4 regions of the Streptomyces sp. NPDC050738 genome follow, and region 3 is predicted to be linked to each of the others. Evidence: riboswitches for the same ligand, from Rfam matches in the RefSeq annotation. Region 3 holds a riboswitch; each other region holds the start of a gene.

Evidence for each region. A riboswitch is a leader RNA that binds a small molecule or an ion and turns the genes downstream of it on or off. The one in region 3 is predicted to bind thiamine pyrophosphate.
Region 1: another riboswitch for thiamine pyrophosphate. It lies ahead of AB0H78_RS22225 (thiamine ABC transporter substrate-binding protein); the one in region 3 lies ahead of AB0H78_RS35210 (cytosine permease).
Region 2: another riboswitch for thiamine pyrophosphate. It lies ahead of thiO (glycine oxidase ThiO); the one in region 3 lies ahead of AB0H78_RS35210 (cytosine permease).
Region 4: another riboswitch for thiamine pyrophosphate. It lies ahead of thiC (phosphomethylpyrimidine synthase ThiC); the one in region 3 lies ahead of AB0H78_RS35210 (cytosine permease).

The regions. Positions count from the first base shown of each region.
Region 1 is NZ_JBFAHN010000008.1:203,463-206,702, reverse strand. It holds gene AB0H78_RS22230 (iron ABC transporter permease) at 1-347, opposite strand, end outside; gene AB0H78_RS22225 (thiamine ABC transporter substrate-binding protein) at 386-1,477, opposite strand; TPP riboswitch at 1,548-1,653, opposite strand; gene rlmN (23S rRNA (adenine(2503)-C(2))-methyltransferase RlmN) at 1,692-2,798, opposite strand; gene AB0H78_RS22215 (phosphatidate cytidylyltransferase) at 2,879-3,240, opposite strand, start outside.
Region 2 is NZ_JBFAHN010000014.1:138,656-141,895, forward strand. It holds gene AB0H78_RS29770 (FAD-dependent oxidoreductase) at 1-971, opposite strand, end outside; gene AB0H78_RS29775 (hypothetical protein) at 1,039-1,392, opposite strand; TPP riboswitch at 1,444-1,556, shown strand; gene thiO (glycine oxidase ThiO) at 1,554-2,699, shown strand; gene thiS (sulfur carrier protein ThiS) at 2,696-2,896, shown strand; gene AB0H78_RS29790 (thiazole synthase) at 2,899-3,240, shown strand, end outside.
Region 3 is NZ_JBFAHN010000021.1:84,294-87,533, reverse strand. It holds gene AB0H78_RS35220 (chlorophyllase) at 1-387, shown strand, start outside; gene AB0H78_RS35215 (glycoside hydrolase family 76 protein) at 381-1,553, opposite strand; TPP riboswitch at 1,747-1,841, shown strand; gene AB0H78_RS35210 (cytosine permease) at 1,833-3,233, shown strand.
Region 4 is NZ_JBFAHN010000001.1:677,541-680,780, reverse strand. It holds gene thiC (phosphomethylpyrimidine synthase ThiC) at 1-1,342, opposite strand, end outside; TPP riboswitch at 1,335-1,454, opposite strand; gene AB0H78_RS03375 (YibE/F family protein) at 1,526-2,854, shown strand; gene AB0H78_RS03370 (SsgA family sporulation/cell division regulator) at 2,887-3,240, opposite strand, start outside.

The DNA.
Region 1 (3,240 bases), on a different contig from region 3:
AGCTGGTCGAGCATCCCGCCGCGCCCGAGGACCGCCAGAAAGGCGGTCCCGACGACCACGGTCGGCAGCACGAACGGCACGGTCACGATGGCCCGCAGCAGCTGCTTCCCCCGGAAGTCGAAGCGCGCGAAGACATACGCACCGGGCAGCGCGATCAGCAGCGTCAGAGCGGTCGACGCGAGCGCCTGCCACAGGGTGAACCAGAGCACCCGTAGAATGTCCGGCTCGCTCAGCACCTCCCCGATCCGCCCGAACTGCCAGTCGCCGCCCACGTCGAGCCCCCGCCCGACGATCGCGACGACCGGATAGGCGAAGAAGAGCGCGAAGAACGCGACGGGACCGGCCATGAGCCCGATCCGCACCGCGTTCCCGCGCACAGCGGCCTTTACTTCAGGACGAGCGAGGACCACGACTTGACCCACTGGTCACGGTTCTTGGCGATGGTGTCGGGTGCCACGGTCTTCGGATCGGTGACCTTGGCCCCGAACTGGGTGAAGAGCGCGGGCACCTTCGCGTCCTTCGCGACCGGGTCGACGAACATATTGAGCGGCATGTCCTCCTGGAACGCCTTGCTCACCAGGAAGTCGATCAGCGCCTTGCCCCCTGCCGTGTTCTTCGCCCCGTCGAGCAGCCCCGCGAACTCGATCTGCCGGAAGCAGGTCCCGGTGGCGACACCGGTCGGCGCGGTCTTGGGCTGCGGCTTGGCGTACAGCACCTCGACGGGCGGGCTGGAGGCGTACGAGACGACGAGCGGCCTCTCGCCCTTGGCCTTCTTGCCGCCGGCCGATCCGGAGAACTCCTCGTTGTAGGCCTGCTCCCAGCCGTCGACGACCTTCACGCCGTTGGCCTTGAGCTTCTTCCAGTACGTCTCCCAGCCGCCGTCGCCGTACTGGGCGGTGGTGCCGAGCAGGAAGCCGAGGCCGGGGGACGAGGTGGCCGCGTTCTCGGTGACCAGCAGGTTCTTGTACTCCGGCTTCACCAGATCGTCGAAGGACTGCGGCACCGCGATCTTGTGGTCCGCGAAGTACTTCTTGTCGTAGTTGACGCAGATGTCACCGCTGTCGATCGGCGTGACCCGGTGCTTCTCCGCGTCCAGCTGCACGTCCGCCGACACCTGGTCGAGTCCCTTGGCCGTGTACGACTGGAACAGCCCGTTGTCGAGGGCGCGCGAGAGGAGCGTGTTGTCGACGCCGAAGAAGACGTCACCGCGCGGGGACCCCTTGGTGAGGATCTCCTGGTTGAGGGCGGCGCCCGCGTCCCCGCTCTTGAGGACCTTGACCGTGTACCCGGTCTGCTTCGTGAACTCCTTCAGCACGGCCGGGGAGGCGGCGAAGGAGTCGTGACTGACGAGGGTGACGGTCTTGGACGGCGTACCACTGGATGATGTGTCGTCCGAACTCCCGCACGCGGCAAGGGTGGTGACACCCAGCGCGGCGGCGACGGCGGTGACCGTGATTCTGGTGGTGGTGGTGCTCACTGATTTTCCTCCTGGGAGATCCAGGAAGAGACGCGGCCCTGCCCGTGGGAAAGCGGGCAGGGCGCAACAGCTCGAGTGATGACCGAACTTCCTACCCAGAATGACCTGGGCAAGGTTCTGAGGGTCTGCGGTGTGGACCGCACTCTCAGCGCTGTGGCGCTCCCCTGTCGGAATATGAAAATGTGCCGCCAGGCTACACGCCCCTGGTCAGCCCCTACCGCTCGGAGGCGGCCAGCTGACCGCAGGCCCCGTCGATCTCCTGGCCACGCGTGTCCCGTACGGTCACGGGCACACCATGGGCCGCGATCGCCGCGACGAAGGCCTTCTCGTCCTCCGGCCGCGATGCGGTCCACTTCGACCCGGGCGTCGGGTTCAGCGGAATCAGGTTCACATGGACCGGCTTCCCCTTCAGCAGCCGCCCGAGCCGGTCACCGCGCCAGGCCTGGTCGTTGATGTCGCGGATCAGCGCGTACTCGATGGAGACACGGCGCCCGGACTTCTCGGCGTACTCCCATGCCGCGTCCAGCACCTCGCGCACCTTCCACCGCGTGTTCACGGGGACGAGGGTGTCCCGGAGCTCGTCGTCGGGGGCGTGCAGCGAAACGGCCAGCCGGCACTTGAAGCCCTCGTCGGCGAACCGCAGCATCGCCGGGACGAGCCCGACGGTCGAGACGGTGATCCCACGCTGCGAAAGCCCGAGCCCGTCCGGCTCCGGGTCCGTCAGCCGCCGGATCGACCCGACGACGCGCTTGTAGTTGGCGAGCGGCTCGCCCATGCCCATGAAGACGATGTTGGAGAGCCGCGCGGGACCGCCCGGCACCTCCCCGTCGCGCAGGGCACGCATGCCGTCGACGATCTGGTGGACGATCTCGGCGGTGGAGAGATTACGGTCCAGACCCGCCTGCCCCGTGGCACAGAACGGGCAGTTCATGCCGCATCCGGCCTGCGAGGAGATGCACATCGTCACGCGGTCCGGGTAGCGCATCAGCACGGACTCGACGAGCGTCCCGTCGTGCAGCTTCCACAGCGTCTTGCGGGTGGTGTCGTCGTCACAGCTGATGTGACGGATCACGCTCATCAGATCGGGCAGCAGCGCTTCCCGGAGCTTCTCCCGCGAGCCGGCAGGGATGTCGGTCCACTGCTCGGGATCGTGCGCGTACCGCGCGAAGTAGTGCTGCGACAGCTGCTTGGCGCGGAACGGCTTCTCACCGATCGCGGCCACGGCGTCCTTGCGCTCGGCGGGCGTCAGGTCGGCGAGGTGGGTCGGCGGCAGCTTCGCCCCGCGGGGCGCGACAAAAGTGAGTTCTCCGGGCTTAGGCATGGTCCTTCAAGTGTCGCAGACATACGAAGGAGGGCCCGCCGCCCTGTGGACAACGAGCCCTCCCTCAACAAAACCGCAGGTCAGGACCCGACAAACAGCACGAGCAGCAGCCAGACCACCGGCGCGGTCGGCAACAGCGAGTCCAGTCGGTCCATGATGCCGCCGTGGCCCGGAAGCAGCGTGCCCATGTCCTTGATCCCAAGGTCACGCTTGATCATGGATTCGCCCAGGTCGCCCAGGGTCGCACTGGCCGCGACCGCGAGGCCGAGCAGCAGACCCTGCCACCACTGACCGTCGTCGATCAGGAACTGCATGCACAGCGCGCCCGCCGCCATCGCGAAGGTCACCGCCCCGACCAGACCCTCACGGGTCTTTCCGGGGCTGATGCGCGGTGCCAGCTTGGTCTTGCCGAAGCGCCAGCCGATCGCGTACGCACCCGTGT
Region 2 (3,240 bases), on a different contig from region 3:
AGGGTGTCGGCGGCGGCGTGGTGGCCGGCGTACTGGACGAAGCGGCCGAACTGCTCGGACCAGAAGTACGGGACCGGGTCGTAGGTCTCCCCGGCCGTCCCGATGATGTTCGCCGCGACCGTGCGCGGCCCCTGCAGCGCGTTGTCCCAGTGGTGGACGAGGAGGCGCTCGCCGTAGCGCCCCGACGGGAAGGAGGCGCAGTCCCCGACGGCGTACACCTCGGGCAGCGAGGACCGCAGCTGCGCGTCGGCGGTGACGGCGCCGTCCGGGCCGAGCGCGATACCGGAGCCCGCGAGCCACCCGGTCGCGGGCCGTGCGCCGATCCCGACGACCACGGCCCCGGCGGACAGCCTGCGGCCGTCCTCCAGCACGACCGTCCCCGGTTCGATCGCCAGGACCCTTGCTCCGGTGAGGAGTTCGACGCCGCTCTCCGCGTACCAGTGGGCCATCGGTGCGGTGATCTCGGCGGGCAGCGCGCCCGCGAGGGGCCGCCCGGCCGCCTCGACCACGGTCACCGTGCAGCCGGCCGCGCGCGCGGCCGTCGCGAACTCCGCGCCGATCCAGCCCGCCCCGACGACGACCACGTCCTGGCGCGCGGCGAGGACCGGCCGCAGCCGTCCGGCGTCGTCGAGCGTACGGAGCAGATGGATGCCAGGGACGCCTTCCGTGCCGGGAAGCGTCAGGGGGTACGCGCCGGTGGCGACGACCAGGGTGTCGTACGGAACGGGGCCGGCCGTGGTGTCCAGCTCGCGCGCCTGCGGGCGCAGGCCTGTGACCTCGCGCCCCAGGAGGAGTTCGACGCCGAGCGCCTCGAAGTCGACGTCGAAGGCGGAGCTTTCCGCCGTCCCGAGGAGAACCGCCTTGGAGAGCGGCGGCCGGTCGTACGGCGGGTGCGGTTCGTCGCCGATCAGCGTGACGGCGCCCCCGAAGCCCTGTTCGCGCAGGGCCACCGCGGTCTGGACGCCCGCCATGCCGGCGCCGACGATGACGACTTTCCTCAGTTCGCTCACCCCGCCACCCTAACTATCTGACGGACCGTCAGGAAAGGGGCTGCTCCACGAGCTGCTCCACCACGCTCGTGCCGCTCCCCTGCTGCGACTCCCACTCCCAGGTCTCCTCGAGACGGATCCGCCCGTCGGGGAGTTCGACGACGACCGACACACAGTGCCCCGAGGCGGTCTGCCCGTCGCGCTTCAACTGGACATAACGGAAGTCGATCCGGTCCCCCGCACGCGTGCCGACGAGCCGTCCGAGCTCCACGTCGCCGCCCTCGTACTCGGCCCAGATCCGGCCGCCCTGCTCGTGATACGTGAAGCGGGTCCTGGTGCCGACCTGCCCGGGGGCCTGGTCGGCGACCGGGCTGAGGACGAGTCCGTCGAGCGACCGTGCCACAGCGACTGCTCCCTTACTGGGGGTTGGGACCGGGGGCTAGGGTGGCCACCGTAAGGCACTCGCGGGAGCCCGGACGCACCGGGCTGAGAGGGAGGCTGGGCGGCCTCCGACCGTACGAACCTGATCCGGGTCATGCCGGCGAAGGGAGGGGCTGGACGCCCATGCATCCACGTAACTCTTCAGATGTTCTCGTGGTCGGAGGCGGGATCATCGGTCTCGTCACGGCCTGGCGGGCGGCGCAGCGCGGGCTGCGGACCGCGCTCGCCGACCCCGAACCCGGCGGCGGTGCCGCGCAGGTCGCGGCGGGCATGCTCGCCGCCGTCACCGAGCTGCACTACGGCGAGGAGACCCTGCTCGCCCTCAACGTGGCCTCCGCCGCACGCTATCCGGCCTTCGCCGCCGAGCTGGAAGAGGCCTCGGGGCGCGACATCGGCTACCGCACCTGCGGCACCCTCGCGGTCGCCCTGGACACCGACGACCGCGCCCACCTGCGCGAACTGCACGCCCTGCAGCGCCGCTCGGGCCTCGAATCGGAGTGGCTCACGGGGCGCGAGTGCCGGCGCCTGGAGCCAATGCTCGCGCCGGGCGTACGTGGGGGCCTGCGGGTCGACGGCGACCACCAGGTCGATCCGCGGCGGCTGACCGCGGCGCTGGTGGTGGCGTGCGAGCGGGCCGGGGTCGTCTTCCACCGCGGTTGGGTGGAGCGGCTCGCTCTCGTACGCGACCGGGCCGCGGGCGCGGTTCTCACCGACGGCACGGAGCTGGCCGCCGACCAGGTGGTGGTGGCCGCGGGCAGCCTCAGCGGGCGGCTCGCGGACGTCGCCGTACGCCCGGTGAAGGGCCAGGTCCTGCGGCTGACGGTGCCGCCCGCGTACGCGCCCTTCCTCTCGCGGACGGTGCGGGCCGTGGTCCGGGGCAGCCACATCTATCTCGTGCCGCGCGAGAACGGCGAGCTCGTCGTCGGCGCGACCAGCGAGGAGCTCGGCTGGGACACCACGGTCACGGCGGGCGGGGTGTACGAGCTGCTGCGCGACGCCCATGAACTCGTCCCCGGCATCACGGAACTCCCCCTCACCGAGACCCGGGCCGGGCTCCGCCCTGGCTCCCCCGACAACGCTCCGCTGCTCGGCCCCACCGAGGTACCTGGGCTGCACCTGGCCACCGGGCACTTCCGCAACGGGGTGCTCCTGACGCCGGTGACCGGCGACGTCATGGCGCATGTGCTGGTCACCGGTGAACTCCCCGAAGAGGCGCGGCCGTTCACGCCCCGGCGCTTCCCCCTCGTACGACAGGAGCAGTCCGTATGAACATCTCGGTCAACGGGGACGCCCGCACCCTCACACCGGGGACCACCCTCGACCTGCTGGTCGCCACGCTCAGCGCGGCACCCTCCGGCGTCGCGGCGGCCGTCAACGAGACGGTCGTACCGCGCGGGCAGTGGCCCGCCACCGCGCTCGGCGACGGCGACCGTGTCGAGATCCTCACCGCAGTCCAGGGGGGCTGACCATGGCCGACGACCAGCTGACCGTCGCGGGCACCGCCTTCACCTCGCGCCTGATCATGGGAACGGGCGGCGCACCCAGCCTGGACGTACTGGAGCGCGCCCTCGTCGCGTCCGGCACCGAGCTGACGACCGTGGCGATGCGGCGCCTGGACCCGACGGTCCAGGGTTCGGTGCTTTCCGTACTGGACCGCCTCTCGATCCGGGTCCTGCCGAACACGGCGGGCTGCTTCACGGCGGGCGAGGCGGTGCTGACCGCGCGCCTCGCCCGTGAGGCGCTGGGCACGGACTGGATCAAGCTGGAGGTGGTCGCGGACGAGCGCACGCTGCTGCCCGACCCGATCGAG
Region 3 (3,240 bases):
TTCGCCCGCGAGCACCTCCCCTTCCTGAGGCCGTCGTTCGACGCCATGACCACGCCGGCCCTCATCGTGGCCGGGGACCACGACCAGTCGGCGCTGTCCACCCGCGGGCCGGACTGGTTCACCGACCCGTACACCTACAGCCCGGGCGAGAAGAGCCTGCTCACGCTGTTCGGCGCGGAGCACTCGCTCGGCGGCATCGCGGGACACGAGGCCGCCGAGACGACGGACGAGAACCCCGCGCGCGTCGCTCTGCTCCAGCAGGTCAGCACCGCCTTCCTGCGCGGCGCCCTCTGCGGCGACGAGGTCGGCTTCAAGACGGCGACAGCCGAACTCGCCTCAGGACAGAGCCCGTTGGGGATGCTGCAGAGCAGGCAGGCGGCTCAGTAGAGCGTCGGCAGGCTGCTGCGCGGCCAGGCGAGCACCGCGAAGATCTGCGCGGCGGCGGCCTGTTCGATGGCCTGGGTGGTGCCGGCGCTGCCGAAGCGCATCAGGCCGGTGGCGCTGTCGCGCTGCTGCGACCAGATGTGGTCCGCGTAATCGGCCATCGCCTGCTGGTAGGTGCGTCCGCCGGTCACCGATTCGAGCAGCAGGAGGTTCTTGAAGAAGATGGAGTTGAAGAAGACGGGCTGGTCCAGCAGCCGGCCTTCGGTGACGTAGTAGGTGTACGCGGCCTCCGCCGTGCGCCGGGCGTTGCGGAGGTGGTCGCGGTCGTGGGTCGCCTCGTACAGCAGGACGCCAACGCCGACCGGGACACCCTGGTTGTACGACCAGAGGGTTCTGTCGACCGTGCTCGTCAGGCCGAGGTGGTCCCAGTAGAGGCCCTCGGGGCTCAGCAGGTGGCGGTTGGTCCAGTCGTAGAACCTTCTGGCCGCCTCCAGGTAGGAGGCCCGTCCGGTGATCCGGTGTAGGCGCAGGCCCAGTTGGGCGCCCGGCATGTTGGAGACGGTGTTGCGGTCCTGGCTCCAGTCGGCCTGCGTCCAGAACACTCCGCCGGGGGCCGCGTGGTCCTGGTCGGTGTCCCAGCCCGACGCGATCAGCGCGAAGATCTCCTCGGCGCGCCGCAGGGCGGCTTTCTCCCCGGTCTGGAGGTGGCGCTGGATCTTGGCGAGGCCGACCCACTCGTTGTCGTCGTAGAACATGTCGCCGCCCGCACCGTGGGGTGCGACCGGATAGGAGGCGTAGCCGGGCAGGCCGGTCGTGCCGCCCGCCGCGTTCCAGTAGTGCTCCTGGGCCCGGGCGCGCCGGGCCAGTTCCGGCGCGTAGCGGGGGTCCGCGTGGGCCAGGTCGAGGGCGGCGATGTGGACCTGGGAGTACGGCCATTCGTAGGAGTACGGGCGGTCGTCGGCGGCGGCCGGGTACTGCTCGCGGACGAGTCCGGTGCCGTCCGCCGCGTCGAGGTACGTCCCGAGTGCGTCGTACGTGGCTCTCGCACGGCCCAGGGAGCGGGATGCGTACGAGGCCGGGGCGGCTGCGGCGGCAGTGGTCGCCGGGGCCGCGGCCAGCGCGGCCAGGCCGGCGCCGAGCACCAGACGGCGTGAGGGGGATCTGCGCATACGGGCGTCTCCATTCGAGGCGGTGGACGGAGGACGGGCTGTTGGACAACGTTGTCAGCAGCCCGTGAGGGCGTCAACGGGCCGTACGGAAAAGGATGTTGGCGACACGCCGATACGGGCGAGCGACGGCCGGGCGGCGCCCCGGTGCCCCCACCGGGTGGACAGAATCGCAGGCCGGGCTATTCTTTCGGCCGAACCGGACACGGGGTGCCCCGCACGAGGGCTGAGAACACACCCGTCGAACCTGATCCAGTTAAAACTGGCGGAGGGATGTCTTCCATGTCGTTGCCGTATGCCCAGGGTGAGCGCACCGTCACCGATCCGCAGCCTGCTTTCGGCGGGCGCATGCCCACCGCTCCGGGCGATCTCCGTGTCGAGGCGCACGGCATAGCCCCCGTTCCCGAGGACCGCCGCTATGGCGGCCCCGGCCGGCTGTTCACCGTCTGGTTCGCCCCGAACCTGACGATGACCGGTGTGTTCACCGGCACCGTCGGCATCGCCCTGGGTCTGGACTTCGCCACGGCGCTCGCCGCCGTCGTGCTCGGGACCCTGCTCGGCGCCGCGCCCACCGCGTATCTCGGCACGTGGGGAAGCCAGACCGGTACCGGTCAACTCCCGCTCGCCAAGCTGGCGTTCGGCCGGGGTGTCGTTCTGCCGGGAGCTCTGCAGTGGCTGTCGTCCATCGCCTGGGACGCGCTGATCGGGCTCTTCGGCGGCGACGCGCTCGCCCAGCTGTGCGGCTGGCCGTTCTGGCTGGGCGTGCTGGTCATGATGGCCGCCCAGGGTGCGCTCGGCGTCCTGGGGTACGAGGCGATCCACCGGCTCCAGACCGTGATGACCTTCGTGCTCGCCGCGGCCTTCGCCGTACTCGCCACGAAGCTCCTGCACGGCGTCCATCCGGCGGCCACCGGAAGCGCGCACGGCGCGGACAGGGCCGGTGCGTTCGTCCTGACCTGCACCATCGCCCTGAGCCTGGCACTGTCCTGGGCTCCGTACGCCAGCGACTTCAGCCGCTATCTGCCGCGCACCACCTCCCGCCCGCGGATGTTCGTCTTCACGCTGCTCGGCATCAGCGTGTCCTTCGTGGCGGTCCAGACCCTCGGTCTGTGGGGCGCCTCGGTCTTCACCGACCAGACCGCCCGCGGCATCGACGGCCTGCTGGGCGGCGGCGCGCTCGGTGCGTTCGGGCTGCTCGCCGTGGCGCTCGCCGCGCTGTGCAGCAACGCGATGAACGACTACAGCGGTTCGCTGGCGCTGCAGACCCTCGGCCTCCGTGTACCGCGTCCGCTCGCCGCGGCACTCGCCGCCGCGCTCGGCTTCCCGCTCGTGCTGTGGATGCACGCGGCGGACACCACGACCCGCTTCCAGAACGTGCTGCTGCTCGTCGGCTACTGGATCCCCGGGTTCGTCGCGATCGTGGCGGTCGACTGGATCGTCCGCGCGAGGACCCGCGGCGGCGCCCCGGTCGATCTGGCCGCCGAGAGCGCCCGCCGGCAGCCCTGGTGGCCTGCGGTCACCGCGTTCGCCGTCGCGTTCGCCGCCGCGGTGCCGTTCATGAGCACCAGCCTGTACGTGGGCCCGGTGGCCGAGGCGCTGCACGGCGCCGACCTCGCCTACGGCGTGGCGTTCCTCGTGGCACTCGTGGTCTACACCCCGCTGCGGCTGCGCCTGCGAGACTGACCTGTCC
Region 4 (3,240 bases), on a different contig from region 3:
TCGCCGCACCGATGCCGGAGGTGATGTGGTCGTAGGCGGGCGCCACATCGGTGGTCAGCGGCCCCAGGGTGTAGAACGGGGCCTCTTCACAGATCTCCTGCTGGAGGTCGATGTTCTCCTTGATCTTGTGCATCGGGACGTGTCCCGGGCCCTCGATCATCGTCTGTACATCATGACGTTTGGCGATCGTGTTGAGTTCCCCGAGGGTCCTCAACTCCGCGAACTGGGCTTCGTCGTTGGCGTCCGCGATCGACCCGGGCCGCAGCCCGTCGCCGAGCGAGTACGTCACGTCGTACGCCGCGAGGATGTCGCTGAGCTCCTCGAAGTTCTCGTAGAGGAACGACTCCTTGTGGTGCGCCAGGCACCAGGCCGCCATGATCGATCCGCCGCGCGAGACGATCCCGGTCTTGCGGCGTGCGGTGAGCGGTACGTACGCGAGACGGACGCCCGCGTGCACCGTCATGTAGTCGACGCCCTGCTCGGCCTGTTCGATGACCGTGTCCTTGTAGATCTCCCAGGTCAGCTCCTCGGCCCGGCCGTCCACCTTCTCCAGGGCCTGATAGAGCGGCACAGTGCCGATCGGGACGGGGGAGTTGCGCAGCACCCACTCGCGCGTGGTGTGGATGTTGCGGCCGGTGGACAGGTCCATGACCGTGTCCGCGCCCCACTTGGTCGCCCATGTCATCTTGTCCACCTCCTCCTCGATGGAGGAAGTGACCGCCGAATTGCCGATGTTGGCGTTCACCTTCACCAGGAACCGCTTGCCGATGATCATCGGCTCGATCTCCGGGTGGTTGACGTTGGCGGGCAGCACGGCCCGGCCCGCCGCGATCTCCTCGCGCACCACCTCGGGGGAGACGTTCTCGCGGATCGCGACGTACTCCATCTCCGGGGTGATCTCCCCGCGCTTGGCGTACGCGAGCTGGCTCACCGCGCGCCCCTCGCGCCCCCTGCGGGGCTGGCGCGGACGGCCCGGGAAGACCGCGTCCAGGTTGCGTAGCCCCCCGCGCGGCGAGGTGTGCTTGATCCCGTCGTCCTCGGGGCGGACCGGGCGGCCCGCGTACTCCTCGGTGTCACCGCGCCCGATGATCCAGTTCTCCCGCAGCGGGCTGAGGCCGCGGCGTACGTCGGTGTCGATGGTGGGATCGGTGTACGGACCCGACGTGTCGTACAGCGTCACGTCCTTGCCGTTGGTGAGGTGCACCTGACGGACCGGCACCCGGAGATCGGGGCGCGAGCCCTCCACATAGCCCTTGTGCCAGCCGGGCGTGCGCCCGGTCTCGGCCGCTGTGTCCGTTGTGTCCTGGCTGACGGCAGGCGTGTGTGCATCTGCTGTGGTCATGAGACCTACTCCCTACGCCGGCATTACCCGGTAACAGGTTCGGCGGTCGGCGCAGCTGGTGTGCTGTCAGCGCCCTCTCAGCCCGGTGCTCCGAGCTCCCGCGTGTGCAAAGGTGCCCCCACGCTAGCGTCATGTCTGGCGCGGTGAACAGAGGGCCCCCCTCGTTCTTGCGATGATCGGGCGGTGACTTCTCCCCACGACACGCACGAGGCGCACGGCCACTCCCACAGCCACGGCCCCGCGGCGCCCGTGTCCCGGCATCTGCGCAAGGTGATCGCCGCGGTCCTGATCCCCTTCGCCGCAGCGGTGGTTGTCGGTCTGGTGGTGCTGTGGCCCGGCGGTGCGCCCGAGCACGCCCGCACCGGTGTCGGCTTCGACCAGCAGACCCAGCAGGCCAAGGTGACGCAGGTGGAGAAGGTCGACTGCAAGGACGTGAACGCCGCACAGAACCAGTCGTCGTCCTCGACGTCCTCGACGCCCGAATCCAACTCATCCAGTTCATCGGGCACCTGCGAGAAGGCGACCGTCGAAGTCACCACCGGCGACGACAAGGGCCGTACCTTCACCACCATCGTCCAGCCCGACTCACCGCGGCAGTTGCACGAGGGGCAGAAGGTCGTCGTGGCGTACGCGCCCGATGCCCCGCACGACCTGCAGTACTCGGTGACCGATGTGAACCGCAAGGTCCCGATGGCGGTGCTCGCCGCCATCTTCGCGGTGGCCGTGGTCGTCGTGGGCCGGATGCGCGGAGTGATGGCGCTGGTCGCGCTCGCCGTCTCCTTCGCGATCCTCTCCCTCTTCATCCTCCCCGCGATCCTGCACGGATCGAACCCGCTGCTCGTGGCGGTGGTCGGGGCGAGCGCGATCATGCTGATCGCCCTCTACGCGTGCCACGGCCTGACCGCCCGCACCTCGGTCGCGGTCATCGGCACCCTGATCTCCCTGCTGCTGATCGGGCTGCTCGGCTCGCTCTTCATCGGCTGGGCGTATCTGACCGGCAACACCGACGACAACACCGGTCTGATCCACGGTCTCTATCCCCACCTGGACATGAGCGGCCTGCTGCTCGCCGGCGTCATCATCGGCTCGCTCGGTGTCCTCGACGATGTGACGGTCACCCAGACCTCCGCCGTATGGGAGCTGCACCAGGCCGATCCGTCGATGGGCCCACGGGCGCTGTACCGCGCCGGCATCCGGATCGGCCGCGACCACATCGCCTCCGTCGTCAACACCCTCGTACTCGCCTACGCGGGTGCTGCCCTGCCGCTGCTGCTGCTCTTCTCCATCGCACAGAGCAGCGTGGGCATGGTCGCCAACAGCGAGCTGGTCGCCGAGGAGATCGTACGGACGCTGGTCGGCTCGATCGGTCTGGTCGCCTCGGTCCCGGTGACCACGGTGCTCGCGGCGCTGGTCGTCTCCGCGGACCGTACGGGACCCCAGGCCGCACCTGATTCCGTACACGTACCCGTACGCAGCGGAAAGGGCGGCGGGGGCCGCCGCCGCAAGGCCTGAACCGGCTGCGGCTCAGCTCAAACCCCCAGCGCCTAGCCCGCGTTCTCCTCGGCGAGAATCCGCCCCAGCGCCTCTTCGAGATTGCCTTCGAAGTCACCCAGCGTGCGCTCCTGCCCGAGCGGCACGAGCTTGTCCGTACGGTCGAGGAAGGCGATCAGCGGGGCCGTGCCGGCCTTGAAGAGCGCACTGTCCTCGCCCACTTGAAGCCGGATGTGGACGTCGGCGAGCGACTCGGGGTCGGTCGGCGCGATGTGCACATCGCCGTCCCCGGTAGGTGCGTTGATGCCGTCGAGCAGCAACTCACGCCCGAAAGCCCAGGTCACAGGCGCATCTCCGGGCAGATGGAAGGTCATCCGGATCGCGTAGGGGTCTGGCGCCTCGTACCG